One region of the Tumebacillus lipolyticus genome, then DNA from elsewhere that is predicted to be linked to it. Evidence: a T-box and tRNA genes for the amino acid it is inferred to sense, from the RefSeq annotation. Region 1 holds a T-box; the other holds one or more tRNA genes.
What was found. A T-box is a leader RNA that pairs with one kind of tRNA and senses whether it is charged. The one in region 1 lies ahead of hisS (histidine--tRNA ligase), so its partner is inferred to be a tRNA-His.
Positions count from the first base shown of each region.

Region 2: it encodes a tRNA-His, which carries the amino acid that the T-box ahead of hisS (histidine--tRNA ligase) is inferred to sense. The anticodon was not compared.

Region 1 is NZ_JBHUIO010000011.1:285,768-295,479, reverse strand. Features, by position in the region: RNA gene ssrS (6S RNA) at 1-155, shown strand, start outside; gene ACFSOY_RS17695 (TetR/AcrR family transcriptional regulator) at 278-907, shown strand; gene ACFSOY_RS17690 (electron transfer flavoprotein subunit beta/FixA family protein) at 947-1,711, shown strand; gene ACFSOY_RS17685 (electron transfer flavoprotein subunit alpha/FixB family protein) at 1,753-2,736, shown strand; gene ACFSOY_RS17680 (hypothetical protein) at 2,797-2,997, opposite strand; gene ACFSOY_RS17675 (hypothetical protein) at 2,994-3,296, opposite strand; gene ACFSOY_RS17670 (spore germination protein) at 3,302-3,523, opposite strand; gene ACFSOY_RS17665 (spore germination protein) at 3,727-3,948, shown strand; gene ACFSOY_RS17660 (spore germination protein GerPB) at 3,963-4,262, shown strand; gene ACFSOY_RS17655 (hypothetical protein) at 4,265-4,708, opposite strand; gene ACFSOY_RS17650 (peptidylprolyl isomerase) at 4,881-5,543, opposite strand; T-box leader at 5,665-5,939, shown strand; gene hisS (histidine--tRNA ligase) at 5,994-7,244, shown strand; gene ACFSOY_RS17640 (protease complex subunit PrcB family protein) at 7,325-7,696, opposite strand; gene ACFSOY_RS17635 (50S ribosomal protein L11 methyltransferase) at 7,800-8,717, shown strand; gene ACFSOY_RS17630 (hypothetical protein) at 9,070-9,712, shown strand, end outside.
Region 2 is NZ_JBHUIO010000002.1:870,550-880,261, forward strand. Features, by position in the region: gene lon (endopeptidase La) at 1-1,423, opposite strand, end outside; gene lonB (ATP-dependent protease LonB) at 1,602-3,296, opposite strand; gene clpX (ATP-dependent protease ATP-binding subunit ClpX) at 3,436-4,689, opposite strand; gene tig (trigger factor) at 4,832-6,136, opposite strand; tRNA gene ACFSOY_RS03300 (tRNA-Gln) at 6,324-6,398, opposite strand; tRNA gene ACFSOY_RS03305 (tRNA-His) at 6,403-6,478, opposite strand; tRNA gene ACFSOY_RS03310 (tRNA-Arg) at 6,488-6,564, opposite strand; tRNA gene ACFSOY_RS03315 (tRNA-Gly) at 6,571-6,644, opposite strand; gene ACFSOY_RS03320 (metallophosphoesterase family protein) at 6,788-7,336, opposite strand; gene ACFSOY_RS03325 (XTP/dITP diphosphatase) at 7,329-7,937, opposite strand; gene rph (ribonuclease PH) at 7,977-8,735, opposite strand; gene ACFSOY_RS03335 (GerMN domain-containing protein) at 8,874-9,712, opposite strand, start outside.

The DNA of each region.
Region 1 (9,712 bases):
TGAACCTTGAGTGTTTCAAGGGAGACAGAACTCTCAGCGTATGACAGGCCCACCTCTTGCAAAAGATGCATGGGAAGTCAAAAACTGCGGACGAGTCGCCCACCTGCGAGAGCAGGTTCTGAAACATACGGCTCGACGGCACATGCGGGGTATCTACATAACGAGCTCAAGCAAGCTACGAAGCGACCTCCCCTCGGCGGCAGGTCGCATTTTTGCAGTTTTTGTGTCGACAGTTGACGGATTTGACTGCCTATTCTAATATAGGAGTAAGAAGTGAATGAATGGATACTCATTCATTGAGGTGAGGACGATCGCACAGAAAAAAAACAACGAAAAGTATGAAGCGATCCTCAGAGCTGCCGTCAAAGTGATCGGCCAAGCAGGCTATCACAACGCTCCCATTTCCAAGATTGCTCGGGAGGCGGGGGTCGCGGATGGTACCGTATATCTTTATTTTAAGAACAAAGAGGACATTCTGATCTCGATCCTCCGCGAGACGATCGGCACGCTTGTCGATCGGATTTCTGGTGAGCTGAGGTCGGTGGAAGGCGATGCGGCCGAGTCGTTGAAGCGGCTGATCACCGTCTACTTTGAAATCTTTGGCGTCAACCCCGATTTGGCCATGTTCACACAGGTTCATCTGCGTCAGTCGAACGCCGAGATGCGCAAGCAGATCGGTGACATCATCCGCCCGTACTATCAGATCATCGACAACATCATCCTGATGGGGATCGAGTCCGGTGTGTTTCGCCAAAGCACCGATAAGCGAATTGCGCGCCGCATGATTTTTGGCACGATGGATGAGACTGTTACCGCATGGATTCTCACGGGTGCAAAATATGAACTGCAGTCTTTAGTGCTTCCAGTCTACGATGTGATGGTAGGCGGGCTTTGCGCCAAACCATGACGATTACTTGAATCACCAGTCTGAAAGGAGCTCTCACCGATGAATATTTTCGTGTGCCTCAAACAAACGTTTGATACTGAGGAAAAGATCGTTGTCGAAAACGGCCAAGTCAAAGAAGACGGCGTGCGCTTTGTCATGAACCCGTACGATGAGTACGCGGTCGAAGAAGCGATCAAGCTGCGCGACGCGAACGGCGGTGCGGTGACTGTTATCACCATCGGCCCGGAGCGTGCGCAGGAAGCGTTGCGCACGGCGCTAGCGATGGGTGCTGATGAGGCGGTTCACATCACCGACGAATCGCTCTTTGGCGATGAATATACAGCATCCACCGTGCTGGCAGCATATCTGAAAGACAAAGAGTATGACATCATCCTCTGCGGCAACCAGGCGGTAGACGACGGTTCTGGTCAGGTGGCAATCCGCCTTGCTGAACTGCTCAACATTCCGCACATCGGCACGATCACCAAGCTTGAGATCAATGGCTCCGACGTGGAAGCGCACCGCGATGCGGAAGGCGACCTGGAAGTGGTCGGCGGCAAGCTGCCGATCCTCGTGACCGCTCAACAAGGTCTGAACGACCCGCGCTACCCATCTCTGATCGGGATTCGCAAAGCGAACAAGAAGCCGCTGGCCAACCCGGGCGCCGGCGACCTGAACATCACCGCCGACCTCGCGAAAAAAGCGTCCGTCGTGGAAACGTTCCTGCCGGCAGCAAAAGCGGGCGGTCGCATCTTGGAAGGCGACAACGAACAGCGCGTCAAAGAGCTGGTCGGCCTGCTGCGCACCGAAGCGAAAGTTCTCTAAGTTGAGAACGGTAACTTGAAAGACAGAGAGGAGCACATATCATGAGCAGAACGATTCTCGTATTGGCAGACCTGCGCAACGGCGCTGTCCGCAACGTGACTTTTGAAATGCTGTCCACTGCAAAAAAACTGGCAAACGGCGGCGCTGTCATCGCATCGATCATCAGCAACAACAGCGGGTCGATCAAAGCGGAAGAATTGGCCCATCACGGTGCTGACAAAGTGCTGGTCGCTGACAGCGCGGCGCTGGAAAACTACGTGCCAGATGCATACGCAAGCGTGTTGGAGACGATGATCAAAGACGTGAACCCGAACCTCGTGCTCATGGCGCATTCGGCGATCGGTCGCGACCTCGCTCCGAAGGTGGCGGCGCGCTTTGGCGCAGGTCAAGTGTCTGACATCATCGATGTGACCGAAGAGGGCGGCAACCTCGTCTTCACCCGCCCGATCTACGCGGGGAAAGCGTTTACGAAAAACACGGTTGCCGGCGATCTGGTTTTGGCGACCGTTCGTCCGAACAACTTGCCGGCCGGTGAGGCGGACGCATCCCGTTCGGCAGAAGTGGTAAACGTCTCCGTCGACCTGCCTGCAGACTCCCTGCGCACGTTCATCAAAGAGGTCGTGAAAAAATCGACCGGCGGCGTCGATCTCTCCGAGGCGAAAGTGATCGTTTCCGGCGGCCGTGGCGTCAAGTCGGAAGAGGGATTCAAACCGCTGTATGAACTGGCAGAAGTCCTCGGTGCTGCGGTCGGCGCATCCCGCGGTGCTTGCGATGCTGGCTACTGTGACTATGCGTTGCAGATCGGCCAGACGGGCAAGGTGGTCACGCCCGACCTGTACTTCGCTGTCGGCATCTCCGGAGCGATTCAGCATCTGGCGGGCATGTCCAACTCCAAAGTGATCGTCGCGATCAACAAGGACCCGGAAGCTCCGATCTTCAAAGTGGCAGATTATGGTATCGTCGGCGACCTGTTCGACATCGTGCCGATCTTGGTCGAAGAGCTGAAAAAAGTAGTGGCTGAGTAATCGGCCTGAAAGAATCAAGAGACCCTCTTGCAAATTGTGCAAGAGGGTCTTTGCGCGTGTTTAGATGCGACCGACCGGACCGGTCACAGACGGTACGATGGCGGCGACGGGGCGCACGCCGCGAGAGATGAAGACGGAGCGCGGTGTGATCAGCTCGGTGTCTCCCAGCAGAACGACAGCCGATGAGGTGACCGAATTGATCTTGAAATTGGCTACCTGCAGATCTCCGTTGTTGACAACTCTCAGCTTGATTTTTTTCATCTCGCTTCCACTCCTCTGGTGTTGGGGAGAAAGACTTCGACATCCTTGCCGACCACATCCTGATCCCGAACGTCTTCATCCACTTGGTTCGCATAATGCAACTGCGTGTTGATCGGCTCCTCAAACTTGCCAACGATCGCAAAGCCAGGAGCGCCGCGATAACCAGAATAGGCTTCCCCGTATGAAAACGGATCGACCCCCTCCCAGACATCGCCGATCTGGACGACGCCGGAGGGGCCGATCGCGATGACGAGCATATTCTGCACGATCGTCTGTTTTGCTCGATTTCGTTTCAACATGGTCGTCAGATGCCGGAGTTGGTGTTGTTATCGAGCACATCAGCATCGACAGTTGCCGTGTTGCTGATTCCGTTGATCGATACCGAGAAGTCGCCCGTGTTGCCGCTCCCCGAGCCGGTATACGACTTGGAGGGGCTTTTCGGTGCGATAAATCCGGAATCGCCAAAGAGGACGGTACCGCCTGAGATGCTGACGATCTTGATCGGTCCGCCGACGATAGACGGCATGGCATTTCCTCCTTTTCGCGATACAGGTATAGTGATACAGTATGTAGCCGCCGAAGCTGTGGTGAGCAGATGAACGCCTCACTTTGTATTGATCAAAGCATTGATCAAGATGGATGTCGGGCAGTTAGAATAGGCACTCACCCACCACATCTGGCCTGCATAGACTGCCTAGAGAAAGAGTTCTGGCAGAAGGCGGTGGTGTCGTGCCTGCGATTCTCGGAACCTTGAAAGTGGTCAACATCTCTTCCGGCGGAGTCTTGAGCATCGGGGATGTAGGTCTGATCTCTCCGAAGACGACAGCCAAAACTTATGCCGGTTCTGGATCGTTCAATACGGGAGATTTCCCTCAAACGTATAATGTTGTCTCTTCAACGAACACTAACGACAACGATGTGCTGGACGAAAACGTGGCCTCAGTCTTTTAACGGGAGGCGATTCAATGCGTGTCAATCAAACGATCAAGATTGGAACGATTCAAATCAATGCGATGTCGAGCTCATCTGTTTTGCAGATTGGCACCAGCGGCGCCGTCAAAGCCCGGTCGGAAACGATCACGGAAGAGGTCACGCCCACTCAGGCGGAACAGATGTTGGAAGATCAGATTCATTCGCAGATCGAGCCAGAGCTAAAAAAAGAGGGTTTGCCGATCGAGACCGCAGAGGAAGAGCCTTTATCGGGAGGCGCGCAAGGCGGGTTTCAGGTGGAAGGGCGCCAGAGGAGAAGAAAAAATCGTACCTGAGCTTAGCAGGTACGATTTTTTTGTTTGCCAGCACCTTGAGGGGGAGAAGTTGTCTGTTTCGTCTGGAAGCGGCTCAAGCCGTACACGCGGTCGAGCACCGTGCTATATTCGCGAGCCGCATCAAAATAGGCTCGCCGCGCGAGCTGACACTCGGCCGTCTCCTTGCCGATCTCGCAGGCCTCAAAGCGCGCTTCCTCCTTTTTTTTCATCGACAACCAAGCGGGATAACAGGGGTCGGATGAACCGAAGGGCGGTGGCGGCAACAGCGAGTAAAAGGGATCATCAAAATAGACCTGACCGGTGATCAGCGGCGTTTCACGCTGAAACTGAGGCTGAATGATACCAAACCCAGGCGGAGGGGGTGGTGGTACGATAAAGTCGGATGGGACTGCCGGAAGTGGATCTTGCTCGCGGTGGCGTCTGCGCTTGTGGCGCTCTCGGCCCATGTCCAATCTCCTTTCACATCGCAAGTTGTTCTATCCTATGGGGCGATCGTGTGGAGATGTGTCAGCAAATGAGCGGTTCCTTCGACAATTTCCCGGGAAATCGACCGAAAGATGAAAATCTGTCGAATGAGAAATGGCTCTCCACATCGGGGAGAGCCAGCGATCTCATCTGCTATTTTTCTTCGATCGTCACCGTTTCGATCTTAACCTCTTCCTTGGGCTTGCTTTCCTCTCCACTTGGCCCCGGCCCGACCGGAACGGCTGCGATCTTGTCCACCGTCTCGATTCCTTCGATGACCTCGCCGAAAACGGTGTAGTTCGGCAAGTTGTTCAGGCCATCCGCCCGAGGGCCGCTGCCGATGAAGAACTGGCTGCCGTTCGTGTTTTTGCCGGCGTTCGCCATCGCGAGGATGCCTTTTTTGTACGGCTTGACGGGCGGGAGTTCATCTTCGAAGCGGTAGCCAGGGCCACCTGCGCCCGTTCCGGTCGGATCGCCCGACTGAATCATGAAATCTTGGATCACGCGGTGAAATTTCACGCCATCATAAAAATGCTCACGGGCGAGAAACACGAAGTTGTTGACGGTGATCGGAGCTTCATCGTCGAAGAGCTTTACCTTGATGTCGCCTTTGTTCGTCTTGATCGTGGCGGTGTAATCTTTTGCCTTGTCGATCTTCATCTCCGGCTTGGTAGCATACTGTTTCGGTTGCGTCTCTGTTGGTGCCGACCCTTCTTTTTTCGGTGTATCTTCGGTCGATTGACCGCAACCGACCAGCGCGGTCGCAAGCAGTGCGACGCCAAGCAGGGAGGGCAACAATTTGCGCTTGTTCATCATTCGTTCCTCCAATATGTACAGGTCTTGTTCTGACTCTATTGTATCAGGCACAAAACGGAAGGCAAGTCGGTTGACAAAGGATGACAGTCTGCCTACAATAAAAGACAAATTCCATCTTGATGCAAGAGCTTTGAAAGGGAAAAGTACAGGTCATCATGTCGTGCAGAGAGCCGGTGGAGGGTGCGAACCGGTCGGCAGTGATCGTGGAAACACCCCCTTGAGCTGTGGCCCGAACCGCTGTTTTCGACTGCGCAGTAGACGTCACCGGAGACTTCCACCGTTATCAGCGGAAGGGGGGTTAGTCGTTTTGACCCCTGATGAGTGGTTATGTGCGCTTCCGATCGGATGCGTGCATAGCAAGATGGGTGGTACCGCGAGCAATCTCTCGTCCCGTTGTGGGAGGGGAGTTTTTTTATTTGCTCAACATTCTTTGGAGGAGGCGTAAAGGAGATGGAACGAATCAATCGTCCGCGTGGCACCGCAGATCTATTGCCACGCCAAGCTCGTGATTGGCAAAAGCTCGAACAGATCGCAAGAGAGGTGTGCGCTCATTTCCATGTCCAAGAAATTCGCACTCCGATGTTTGAGCACACCGAACTGTTTTTGCGCGGTGTTGGGGATGGTACTGACATCGTGGAAAAGGAGATGTACACATTTCTCGATAAGGGCGGGCGCAGTCTGACACTGCGTCCGGAAGGAACCGCTCCGGTGGCGCGGGCCGTTTTAGAAAACAAGCTCTATGCGGAAATGCTGCCGCTGAAGCTGTCATACATCGCCCCGATGTTTCGCTATGAACGTCCTGGGGTGGGAAGGCTGCGACAGCATCACCAGTTTGGCGTGGAGATGGTGGGCAGCCTGTCGCCTGCCGCGGAGGTGGAGATGATCGCGCTGATCATGAGCTTTTACGGGGCGATCGGGGCGAAAGAGCTGACGGTCGCGCTGAACAGCGTGGGCTGTGCCTCCTGCCGCAGCCAGTATCGGGAAGCGCTGCTCGACTATCTGGAGCTTCGCCTGACGGGAATGTGCGAAGACTGCAACCGCCGGGCGAAGAAAAACCCGCTGCGGATTCTCGATTGCAAAAACTCCTGTTGCCAGGCTGCCCTGCTCGGCGCTCCGTCGATCCAAGACTGCCTGTGCGAAGAGTGCCAAACGCACTTTGCCGGCGTCGTGCAGGGGCTGGAAGCGCTCGGGCTTCCCTGCGAGATCGATGCGCGGCTGGTGCGTGGCATCGACTACTACACGCGGACGGTGTTCGAAGTGATGACCGCTTCCCGCTCAACCGTTGCGGCAGGCGGAAGGTACAACAGCCTCTATGCGGAGTTAGGGGAGATCGAGCTGCCCGCTGTGGGCTTCGGCATCGGCTTGGAGCGAGCGCTGCTGTTGCTGGAAGAGCAGGGCGCACCTGCGCTGGGCGGCGAAGACCGCGTGGATCTGTACCTGATACCGCTCGGAGATCGGGCGGAGATCGCAGTGCTTCCGCTGTTGCAGGAATTGCGGCAGGCAGGGCTGGTGGTCGAGCGGGATTTTGCCGGCAAGGGGCTCAAGAGCGCGCTGAAGCGTGCCGACCGCTTGCAAGCGACCTATGCGCTGATCGCAGGAGATGAGGAATTGGCAGCTGGAAAGCTGTTGGTCAAGGAGCTGGCGACGGGGACGCAAGAGCGGATGACGCTGGAAGAGCTGCTGTACCGGATCGAAGGCTGATCGACCGCCAGGCGCTCAGTTGGAACAGAAAGCGAGCAGCTCCGATCAGGCGATCAGAGCTGCTCGCAACCGGAGCGGAATCAGCGGGTCAGCTCCTCCTGATTGAGCAGCACGACAGGCAGCGAAACGTTCGAAAAGCGCAAGATCAACTGCGGGTAGGTGATCGCGTCGAGGAGCATCATGCCCGGCTTCGGACGCACCAGCTTGACGGTGAGCTCCACGCCGCTTTCGCCTGCGATCGCAGAGACCGGCTCCAGGGTGAATCCGCCGGTCGGGCGCTCGCTCGCCGTGAGGATCGCATAGGTGGCATCCCCTTCAGACAGCACTTGCAGGCCAGGGGTGAACATCGCGCGATCGGCGCAGTCGATGACCGCTTGGGGAAGATCTTTGGCGCGCGTGACCACTTCATAGGGCACGGGAGTTCCAACTGGTGGCACTTGGTCTCGATTCAAGGTGTAACCCCTCCTTTAGTGGTAGATGGGTCGATTTTATCAAGAGCGGGGGGCAGGAGCAAGCGACGGCCGCTAGGATGCGAAGCGAAAGGAGCAAGTCAGGATGAAAATGGAAGAGGAAGCTCGCTATATCGAATACCGTTTGACTGTCGATACGGTGCGAGCGGAAGAAGCGATCGCGGCGCTGCAGATGCGCGGGATCGAATATGTCTGGCAGGATGCGCCGTTTGAAACGTTTGTGACCGAGGATGGCTATGGCTATCAGGAGCTGGAGACGGAGCAGACCGTCTTGCGCGCGTATGAGGAGCGAGCAGAAGAGCTTTCGCCAGAAGGGCTGGCGATGCTTGGCGAACAGATGCGAAGCTCGCTTGGCGAGTTGGTCCATTCGGTCGAAGTGAGCGTGCCGCAAGCGGTGACAGAAGACCCGGTCTACCAGTTTACCGCCTTGGAGGTGCGCCCTGGGCTGATGGTTCGCCCTCCGTGGGATGAGGTGCGCGAGTCTGGAGAGCTGACGATCCTGATCGAGCCGGCAGCAGCGTTCGGAACAGGGATGCACCCGACGACGCGCCACTGTCTGGAATTGATCGACAAGCTGGTGCGAGCGGGAGATCGAGTGGCAGATCTCGGGGCAGGCTCAGGCATCTTGAGCCTGTTGGCGAGGAAAAAGGGAGCGGCAGAAGTGGTCGCCGTCGATCTCAACCCTTCGACTGCGAGCAGCCTCGACTACCACATGGAGTTGAACGAACTGGGGGGCATCGAAGTTTGCATCGGGGATGTTTTTGCCCAGTTTGCCGAGGTGGAGCGCCATTATGACCTGGTGGCGGTCAACATCGGCGGCAAAGAGGCGATCGAGCTTGAGCAGCTGCTGTCGAGAATCGTCAAGGAGGATGGCATGCTGCTGCTCTCCGGCATTGTCGAGTGGATGGAGGAGCAGGTGGTCAGCCATTTTGCTACTGCTGGGTACTCGACAGTCGAGCGCAGGCAAGGGGATGAGTGGGTGACGCTTGCGGTGAAGCGATGACGCGCGCTCAACCGCGCCCTGTCGCTTTGGAGATCAGCTCAACGAGGCGGTCTGGATGCCGCTCGAAAAGTTTGCCAACGGCGAGCAGCTCTTGTATCCACAAGGTCTATTGAAGCTATTGCAGGAGAAATTGTAGGGACGGCGCGGTTGCCGTCTCTTTTTTGTTGAGCGGGAAGGTGATGCTCAGGGTGGGTGGAGTCCAACGAGCGTACGAAAAGCGAAGTGAAAGTGACTTTGATTGCGTTGGGTATACTTTTTCTAAAAATATTGATATTGAGGTTAAAATTATATTTCATTATACAGAATTGTGAAATATAATAAATTACACTACAAGTGGTGTTGGAGGGATTTTATGTCGATGAGTCAGCCAGACATGATGAACGTCGAAGATTCTCTTCCAGATTATGAGGTGCTGCTAAAGGCGATGGCGGAAGCAAAAGATGGCACCACCAACAAATGGGACATCATCTGTTCCTACCATGTGGACAAGCTGAACGAAGTGTTGGCTGACCACTATGGGAAAAGCAAATTGATCAGTCAGTTTACATTTTCCAACGAAGAGGTGGATCGCTTCACACGTGAAACCTATATCAGCACGTACGAACTCTCCTTTGCAGCTCCAACGATCGAGTTTCTCAGTCAGAACGGCCTGTGTCAACTAAAGCTCCCGCTGGTGAAGGGGCGCAACATGGTGCGCAAAGAGGATGGTAAGCTGTTGACCGAATACGACCTTCCTGAAAATCAGTACCGCTTGCTGGCGATCGTATCGCTTGCAGCGATCGTCGGAGACGATGCGGAAGGGATGAAGAAGAGCGGTCAAGTGGTTCAATTTCGTGAGGATGGGCAGCAGGCAAACGTATTTCTGCATTTCAAAAGCGAGCTCGGCACTTCGTTTAAGATCGACCCGGAGCCCAAGAAGGAAGACAAAAGCGATCTGGCTGTGATCGTCCGTGAGATCAATTCTTATTTTAATCAATATGTCGATGAGCTTGAGT
Region 2 (9,712 bases), on a different contig from region 1:
TGTGCAACACGTTGGCGGTGGTGATAAACATCACTTTGGACAGGTCATACGGAATTTCTATGTAATGGTCGCTAAACGTGTTGTTCTGTTCCGGGTCGAGCACTTCCAGCAGTGCGGACGAAGGGTCGCCGCGAAAGTCGGACGTCATCTTGTCGATCTCGTCGAGCAGGAACAGCGGGTTGACTTCGCCTGCCGACTTCATGCCCTGGATCACACGGCCTGGCATCGCGCCAACATATGTTCTTCTGTGCCCGCGGATCTCCGCTTCATCGCGCACGCCGCCCAGCGAAACGCGGACAAACTTGCGGTTGAGCGCTTTGGCGATCGAGCGTGCCAGCGAGGTTTTCCCCACGCCGGGCGGCCCTGCGAGGCAGAGGATCGGCCCTTTGAGCTTTTTGACCAGCTTTTGCACGGCGAGATATTCGAGGATGCGCTCCTTGACCTTCTCCAAGCCGTGATGCTCTTCATCGAGCACTTGCTCCGCTTTGAGGATGTCGATCTCTTCGACGCTTTCCTCCGTCCACGGCACAGCCAACAGCCAGTCGATATAGGTGCGAATCACGCTGCCTTCCGCCGAGGAGGTCGGCATCTTCTCCAAGCGGTCGATCTCTTTCTCCACTTTCTCTCGCACATCTTCTGGAAGGTTTTTCTTCGCAGCCAACTCGCGAAGCTCTTCCGCCTCGCCACCGCGACCTTCCTTGTCGCCAAGCTCCTTTTGAATCGCCTTCATCTGTTCGCGCAGGTAGTATTCCTTCTGCGTCTTCTCCATCTGTTTGCGCACGCGCTGGTTGATCTTGCGCTCAAGCTCCAGCACTTCTCGCTCATCAGAAAGGATTTTCAACAAGCGCTCCAAACGCTCTTTCACATCGACCGCTTCCAGAATCTCCTGCTTGTCGGTGATCTTCAGCGTCAGGTGCGAAGCGATCGCATCGGCCAGTCGCCCTGGCTCATCGATGTCTGTCACAGCAGCCAACGTCTCCTGCGTGATCTTCTTCGAAACTTTGATATATTGTTCGAACTGATGGAGTACGGCGCGCATCAGCGCTTCTGCCTCCGAATCGTACTCGGTCGGCTCCGGCAGTTCCTCCACTTCTACAACATAACATTCTTCGCGCTCCACATAGCTTGCAATCGAGGCGCGATGCAATCCCTCGACGATGACGCGCATCGTGCCGTTGGGCAGTTTGAGCATTTGCTTGACCTTGGCGACCGTACCCACTTCAAACAGGTCATCCGGTTCCGGGTCGTCAATCTGGGTCTCTACTTGCGATACGAGGAGGATCAGGTTTTCGCCTACCATCGCCCGTTCCACCGCTTTGACCGAAACTTCGCGCCCGACGTCAAAGTGCATGACCATGGTGGGATAGACAATTAGTCCGCGCAGCGGCAGCAACGGGAGCGTGCGCTTCGTGCTGATTCCCATCGTGTTCACCTCCATCACTTAAAAAGAAAAAAAGTACCTGCTTCTGCTAGTATGCCAATTGTACCGTATGGCATGTTGTTTGTCTAATCTTGACCTTAAAATGAAATTCCGTCCATTGAAACAGGCAAAGGCGGGGAGCCTCTCTCCCCCCGCCAAGCTGCTTTGTATTTTATGACAGTCACTTCGACATGTTGACAGTGGGTACGGGAAGCAGGTTGGACGGAGCTTGTGCTGGTGCCAGACTCTTCTCCGACACCTCCTCCATCAGCGCCAGATCGATCACCTGTTCGATGCGCTCGACAGGGATGATCTCGATTCCTTCGGCCGACTTGAAGATATCTTGCCAGTTGTCCTTCGGAATCACCACTCTTGTGGCGCCTGCCTGCTTGGCCGCCTCCACCTTGGCGATGACCCCGCCGATCGGCTTGACAAACCCTCTGATCGACACCTCCCCGGTCATCGCCACGCGGTTGTCGACCGGAGTTCCCTTGATCGCAGAATAGATGGCGGTCGCCATCGTGATCCCAGCAGACGGCCCATCGACCGGAATCCCGCCTGGGAAATTGACGTGCAGATCGTAATCGAGCGGGTCGACCTGCATCGTGCGGCGCAACACGGTCATCACGTTTTCGACCGACCCTTTCGCCATCGACTTGCGGCGCGTGCTTCTGGCCCCGCCGTTTGTCTGTTCCTCTTCGACGACACCCGTGATGTTCAGCGTGCCCTTGCCCGTCTCTGTCGCTTTGGTCGCCGTCACCTCGATCTCAAGCAGCATGCCCTGATTGGGACCATAGACGGCAAGGCCGTTGACAAATCCGACCTGCGGCAAATCTGGCACGCGCTTTTCCGGACGCGGCGAGATCTGGGAGCAGTTGATCACCCATTCCACATCGGCTGTGGTGATCACCATTCTCGACTCCCCGATCGCAATGCCTGCCGCCGTCTGCACCACATTGACCGCCTCTCGTCCGTTGGTCGCATATTTGGCGATCGTCTGCACAGCACCCGCTTCCATCTCGAACATGATCTTGCTGGCCGCAGTGGCGACGATCGACTTGATCTCCTCCTGCTTGAGCGCGCGGAAGAATATCTCCACACAGCGCGACCGAATCGCCGGCGGAAGTTCATCTGCCGAACGGGTGGTGGCACCGATCATCCGAAAGTCTGCCGGCAGACCGTTTTGAAAAATATCGTGAATGTGACCGGGGATCTGGTTGTCGTCTGCAGAATAATAGGCGCTCTCCAAAAACACTTTTCGATCTTCCAGCACTTTTAACAGCTTGTTCAGTTGAATCGGATGCAGCTCGCCGATCTCATCGATGAACAGCATCCCGCCGTGCGCTTTGGTCACAGCACCTGGCTTGGGCTGAGGAATTCCCGCCATGCCCATCGCGCCCGCCCCCTGATAGATCGGATCGTGCACCGAGCCGATCAACGGGTCGGCGATCCCCCGCTCATCAAAGCGAGCGGTGGTCGCATCGAGTTCAATAAACTTGGCATTTTCACCGAACGGAGAGATCTTGTTCTTTTTCGCTTCTTCAAGCACGAGGCGCGCAGCTGCCGTCTTGCCGACACCTGGCGGGCCATAGATGATCACATGTTGCGGGTTGGGGCCGCAAAGCGCAGCCCGCAGCGCTTTGATGCCATCTTCCTGCCCGACGATCTCTTGGAACGCTGCCGGGCGCGTCTTTTCGGCCAACGGTTCGGTCAGCGCAATCGCCCGCAGCTTGCGGAGTTTCTCCAGCTCTCGTTTCGACTCGCTTTCGATGGCGGAACGGTTGTTTTGTTGGGCTTTCAACTGGTTCCAAAAATAGAGCCCGATGACGACAGCAAAAAAGACTTGCACGAGACTCAAGATCATTGTGAAACTCATCGGATCGCGATACCTCCTCTTCCTTTCACGCGCCTTTGCATTGAAATTAGTATGTCCTCCGGGAAGCCAAGTAAAACCTATCTTGGCACGAAAAAGAACCGACCCCAGAAAGGAGTCGGTTCTCATCTTGCCAACAGGCTTATGCAGTCTCTTCTTGCTTCGATTTTCCGTCTTCGGTGATCAAAGTCGGCGTCTTGCCTTCGGTGATCGCCTCTTGGGTGATCACACATTTGACCACATCTTCGCGAGCAGGCAGATCGAACATCACATCGAGCATCGTCGATTCGATGATCGCTCGCAACCCCCGAGCACCGGTCTTGCGCTTGATCGCCTCTTTAGCGATCTCTTCCAGCGCCTCTTCGGTGAACTCAAGCTCCACATTGTCCATCTGGAGCAAGCGGTTGTACTGCTTGACGATCGCGTTTTTCGGCTCGGTCAAAATGCGTTTTAGCGCTTCGACATCGAGCGGCTCCAGCGCAGTCAGCACCGGCAGACGACCGACAAACTCGGGGATCAGCCCGTAGCGCTGCAGGTCTTCCGGCATCAGCTTGGCAAGAACAAACTCTTGCTCTTCCTTCTTCTGACCTTCCTTGCCGAATCCGATCACCTTTTCACCCATCCGGCGCTTGATGATCTGTTCCATGCCATCGAACGCACCGCCGCAGATAAACATGATGTCCTTCGTATCGATCTGGATGAACTCCTGATGCGGATGTTTGCGGCCGCCTTGCGGTGGCACGCTTGCGGTCGTACCTTCCAGGATCTTCAGCAGCGCTTGCTGAACGCCTTCACCCGATACATCGCGCGTGATCGAAGGGTTCTCCGACTTGCGAGCGATCTTGTCGATCTCGTCGATATAGATGATGCCCTTTTGCGCCTTCTCCACATCGTAGTCGGCCGCCTGAATCAGACGAAGCAACACGTTCTCCACATCTTCGCCCACATAACCAGCCTCGGTCAGCGAGGTCGCATCGGCGATCGCGAACGGAACGTTCAGAATCCGCGCCAACGTCTGGGCGAGCAGCGTCTTCCCGCTGCCGGTCGGACCGATCAGCAGGATGTTCGACTTGGAAAGCTCGACATCTTCCGCCTTCGATTGGGTGTTGATGCGCTTGTAGTGGTTGTAGACCGCCACAGCCAGCGCCTTTTTCGCCTGATCCTGACCGATTACATATTGGTCGAGAATCTCCCGAATCTCAGTCGGCTTCGGGATGTCTTTCATCTCAAACTCTTCTTCTTCGCCAAGCTCCTCTTCGACGATCTCGTTGCACAGCTCGATGCATTCGTCACAAATATAGACACCTGGTCCAGCGACCAGTTTGCGCACTTGGTCTTGAGTCTTGCCGCAGAACGAACATTTCAACTGCCCTTTGTCATCATTGAACTTGAACATCGTAGCCCTCCCTTACATAAAGTGCCCGCGACAACCTGCCAACTGCAAAAATCGACTCGCATTATGTATTTTGGAAAAACAAGGCACCTTTTGCAAAGTGCCTTGTCTCCCCTGAACATATTGGAACTCTGTTATGTGAGAACTACTCTACTTTTGCAGACTCGACGAGAACTGCAATCGTTTTGCGAGTTTTGATGTCGTTGTGCAGGTTGGACAGACCCGGATCACGCGCTTCCAAGATCTCTTTCACGCGCTCAACTTCCATTTTCGCAGAAGTTGCGATTTTCTCCAGCTCTGTATTGATTTCGCCTTCGGTCGCTTCGATTCCTTCCGCAGCGGTGACCGCTTCCAGAACCAGACCTGTGCGGACACGGTTGACCGCTTGACCGCGGAACTCATCCTTCAAGCTTTCCACGGAAGAGCCGGTGAACTGAACGTACGCGTCAAACGGGATGCCTTGCTGTTGCAGGCGCTGTTTGAAGTCGTCCATCAGGAACTCGATCTCGTTGTCGATCATCGCTTCCGGAATTTCGATGGTCGCGTTTTCGACAGCTTGCGAGATCACCGATTCCTCGATGTAGACCTTCTCGTCGTTCACCGCTTTTTCTTTCAGCTTATTCTCGATGTCTGCCTTCAATTCATCGAGGGTGTTAAACTCGGAGATATCCTTGACGAACTCATCATCGAGCGCCGGCAGTTGCTTGCGCTTGATCTCGTTCAAGGTGACCTTGAAGACAGCCGGCTGACCAGCCAGCGTCGCAACGTGGTACTGCTCCGGGAAGTTGACGTTGATCTCCTTCTCTTCGCCTTTCTTCACGCCGACGATCTGCTCTTCAAAGCCCGGGATGAAGGTGTTGGAGCCGATCTCCAACTGGTAGTTGTCCGCTTCGCCGCCTTCGAACGCTTCGCCGTTGACGAAGCCTTTGAAGTCGATGATGACGAGATCGCCGTTCTCAACAGCAACCCCATCCTCTGCGACCACGATGTCAGCGTGCGAGCCTTGCAGGTTTTTCAGCTCTGCATCGACCGCATCTGCGCTGACGGTGAAGTCTTTCTTCTCGACAGCCAGACCTTTGTAAGCGCCCAGTTCAACTTCCGGCTTGACGGTGACGGTCGCCTTGATCACAGCAGACTCACCTTTGCCAAATTGAACGATATCGATCTCCGGACGATCGACCGGAACGAGGTTCGCCTCTTGAACAGCCGCTGTGTACGCTTCCGGTAACAGGATGTCCAGCGCGTCTTGATATAATACCTCTACGCCAAAGCGGTTTTCGAAGATCGAACGCGGCACTTTGCCTTTGCGGAACCCTGGCACGGAGACGGTTTTCACCGCTTTTTGGAACGCTTTGTCAAGTGCGGAGTTGACCTCTTCCACGCCCACTTCAAATTCGAGAACGCCAACGTTCTTCTCTATTTTTTCCCATTTTTTAACTTCTACTGCCATCTGAAAATCCTCCCTTGAATCACCGATGCGAAAAACGCTGCCTTTGTATGTAGTACTGTGGCTTGTCCACGCATGTTTCCTATGTAGACTGATAGACCACCACATTATATCACAAATGGAGATAAGTTCAAATACAAAAACACCCTCGTCTTCGCGACGAGGGCATCCATTTTCAGGAATATGGTATTGGCTGGGGAGGAAGGGATCGAACCTTCGCATGACGGAGTCAAAGTCCGTTGCCTTACCGCTTGGCGACTCCCCAATCTTGGGGCGACCGATGGGAATCGAACCCACGAGTGCCAGAGCCACAATCTGGTGCGTTAACCACTTCGCCACGGCCGCCATAAAAGATGGCGTCCCAGGAGGGATTCGAACCCCCGACCGACCGCTTAGAAGGCGGTTGCTCTATCCAACTGAGCTACTGAGACATCGTTTGGAGCGGGTGATGGGAATCGAACCCACGCGACCAGCTTGGAAGGCTGGAGTTCTACCATTGAACTACACCCGCATGATGAAGATGATACACTTGCGTTGCAACGAGAGTTAGTATACAACAAGACGAATCGCTACGTCAACTCTCAAAATGCGGGAAACTGAAAGTGAATCGACCGTCGCCTCCCCTGAGCGCGACGGTCGATCGATGGCGGCAGATCATGACGAAAAGGTGTGCTGAAGCGCAAAGCTTGCGATCTGATGTCCGTCCAACGCGTAGAAAGAAAAGTCGGCGCGCGTCCGCCCTTCCTCGCGCTCAAGCTGCAAGAGCGCGTAGGTGCACACAGTAAATCCGCGTGGGGTGGACAGGCTCCCCGGGTTGAGAAAGACCCGATCCGCTTCGACGAACAGCGTTGGCGTGTGCGTGTGCCCGAAGACGGTCAGCTGCGCACTCTGCTCGATCGCCCGATAGACCAGCGAAAGCGGCGTGCTTTTCACCTGGACCGTATGACCGTGCAGGAGCAGCGTTTTGACGCCGAGCAGATCGATCGTCTTTTCTTCCTCCTCGCAGCCTATTGGATCGCAATTCCCACAGACGGCGATCGCAGGGTCGTACTTCTGCCCGCTCACATCTTGCGCATGATCGCCTGCGTGCAGGAGCAGATCGTAGCCGCCGATCCGCTCGGTGACCTGCTCGATCGCGCGATCGATTCGCTCGGTGCGCCCATGCGTGTCGGAGATGATCAGCACCCGCAGGCGATCACTCATCGCCCGCTTCCATCTTCAACATCTCGATCATGCTGCGCAGCGCGTTCGCCCGATGCGAGAGGCTGTTCTTCTCGGCGAGCGAGATCTCCGCCAGCGTCCGGTTTCTGTCAGCCAGCAAAAACAGCGGATCATAGCCGAACCCTTCTGTCCCGCGCTCGGCAAACAGAATGCTCCCTTCCACCGTGCCGAAGGAGACGAGCGTCTCTCGTCCCGGACGAGCGAGTGCGATCGAGGAGATGAAACGAGCCCCGCGGCTCTCCTCGCCGACATTCGCCAGCTCCGCGAGCAGCTTTTGGTTGTTTTGCTCATCGCTCGCATCTTCGCCTGCGAAGCGCGCCGAATAAACCCCTGGCCGACCGCCGAGCGCATCGACCTCCAAGCCGGAGTCGTCCGCAAGCGCCGGCATGTTGTAATGCTTGGCGATCTCCTCCGCCTTTTTGATCGCGTTTCCAGCAAACGTGTCCCGGTCCTCCACGACGTCTGGCGCCCCTTGCGGCACCGCCTCAACATCCCAGCCGAGCTCGGCGAAAAAATGTTGAAACTCCTTCACCTTGCCTTGGTTTTTCGTGGCAAGCCACAGTTTTGTTCGAATCTCTCCCATGATGATCCTCCGCCTACGCTTCCTATGTAATCTCGTCTCCTATGCGTTTTGCATCGCGCTTTGCGCGATTCGATTGGCAATCTCCGCGCCCAAGACCTCTTTTTGTAGCGCGATCCACTTCTCGGTGCCAACCTTGCCGAGCGAAAGCATCTGGTTGAGCTCATCGCCGGAGAAAGTAGCCTCTTCTCCCGTCCCCTGCAGCTCGACAAAGCGACCCGCGCCGGTCATGACGATGTTCATGTCCACCTTCGCCTTCGAATCCTCTTCGTAGTTCAGATCGAGCACAGGCTGGTCACCGACGATGCCGACTGAGACGGCCGCCAAAAAATCGGTGATCGGCAGCTGTTGGAGCGAACCTTTTTTCACCTGCTCGTTGAGCGCATCAGCCAGTGCGACAAACGCGCCGGTGATCGATGCGGTGCGAGTGCCTCCGTCCGCTTGAATCACGTCGCAGTCCAGCCAGAGCGTCTTCTCCCCGAGCGCCTTCAGATCGACGACCGCTCGCAGCGACCGACCGATCAATCGCTGAATTTCCATCGTGCGGCCACCAACTTTGCCGCGCGACGACTCGCGCTGGTTGCGCGTGCCGGTCGAGCGGGGCAACATTCCATATTCGGCTGTGATCCAACCGGTGCCAGAGTTGCGCAAAAAGGGTGGCACCTTGTCCTCGACCGTCGCCGTGCAGATCACTTTTGTATCCCCGACCGAGATCAAAACTGACCCTTCTGCATGCTTAATATAGTTTCGCACAATCGTAATCGGGCGGGTTTCGTTCGATTGACGTCCATCCACTCGCATCTTTTAAAGACCTCCCCTTGTTCCCATAAGCTACTCTGATAGGATAACCTTAAACTGGCGATTCCACTACCCCAAACTTTTACAGAGAAAAACCAACGGAACAGCCCTCCATCCCGTTGGTCGCTCTCATGCGCCGTGCTACATCTGGTGCTCGTTGATCGTCGGCGGAACTGACACCGGCTTGCTCAAGTCGAGACCGCCACCGGTTGCTGGCGCTTTTTCCCCGACGGTGAACATCACTTTTTCCACGCCAGCGTTTGCCGAAAGCGACAGCACGATCGAGTTGATCACATGCACCGCATCTGCTCCCTCTTTGATCAGTCCCTGTGAAAATTCGAGGTTGGCCACCCGATCGGCAATGCTTGATTTGGCGAGCTTCAAGTCGGGGGAGAGCAGCGGTTCCAGCCCCGCGTTGTTCGGGCCTTTGGCCAGTTCTGCCACCGTCAGCTCCACCCGGTTTTGATCCTTGATCTGCGGGACCATCCGGGTCACCGGCACGAGATAGGAGAACTTCGCGTCGTTGCTCTTGCCGAGGAAATACAAGGTGACCGCAGTCGATTGGCTCGGCGAGACGTTTGACGTCACCTGCAGGTTGATCCCGTTGGCGCGCGAGATCGGCTCGCCGACCGGCGTCCCGTTCTTTAACGTCGGTTGGACATGACCGTCGATCATCAGCTGCACCTTCTTGATCCCATCCAGACCGGTCAAGCTCCAGACGATCCCATCGACCATGCGCTGCTCCGCTAAAGCTGAGTCAAAACTGTTCGCCTGCTTGGTCAGATCGACCTTCGCCACCCCGTCGTTGATCGAGATGCCTCTGATCTCCGTACCTTTCGGAAGCACATTTTGAAAGCCAGAGCTGACCAGTGATGCGTCGCCCGACCCGCCTGTGATCATCTGCTTTAAAGTTCCAAGCGCGATCTGATCTGTTTTCTCAATCTTCACCTGCAAGGGAACGACAAATCCGTTCTGATCTG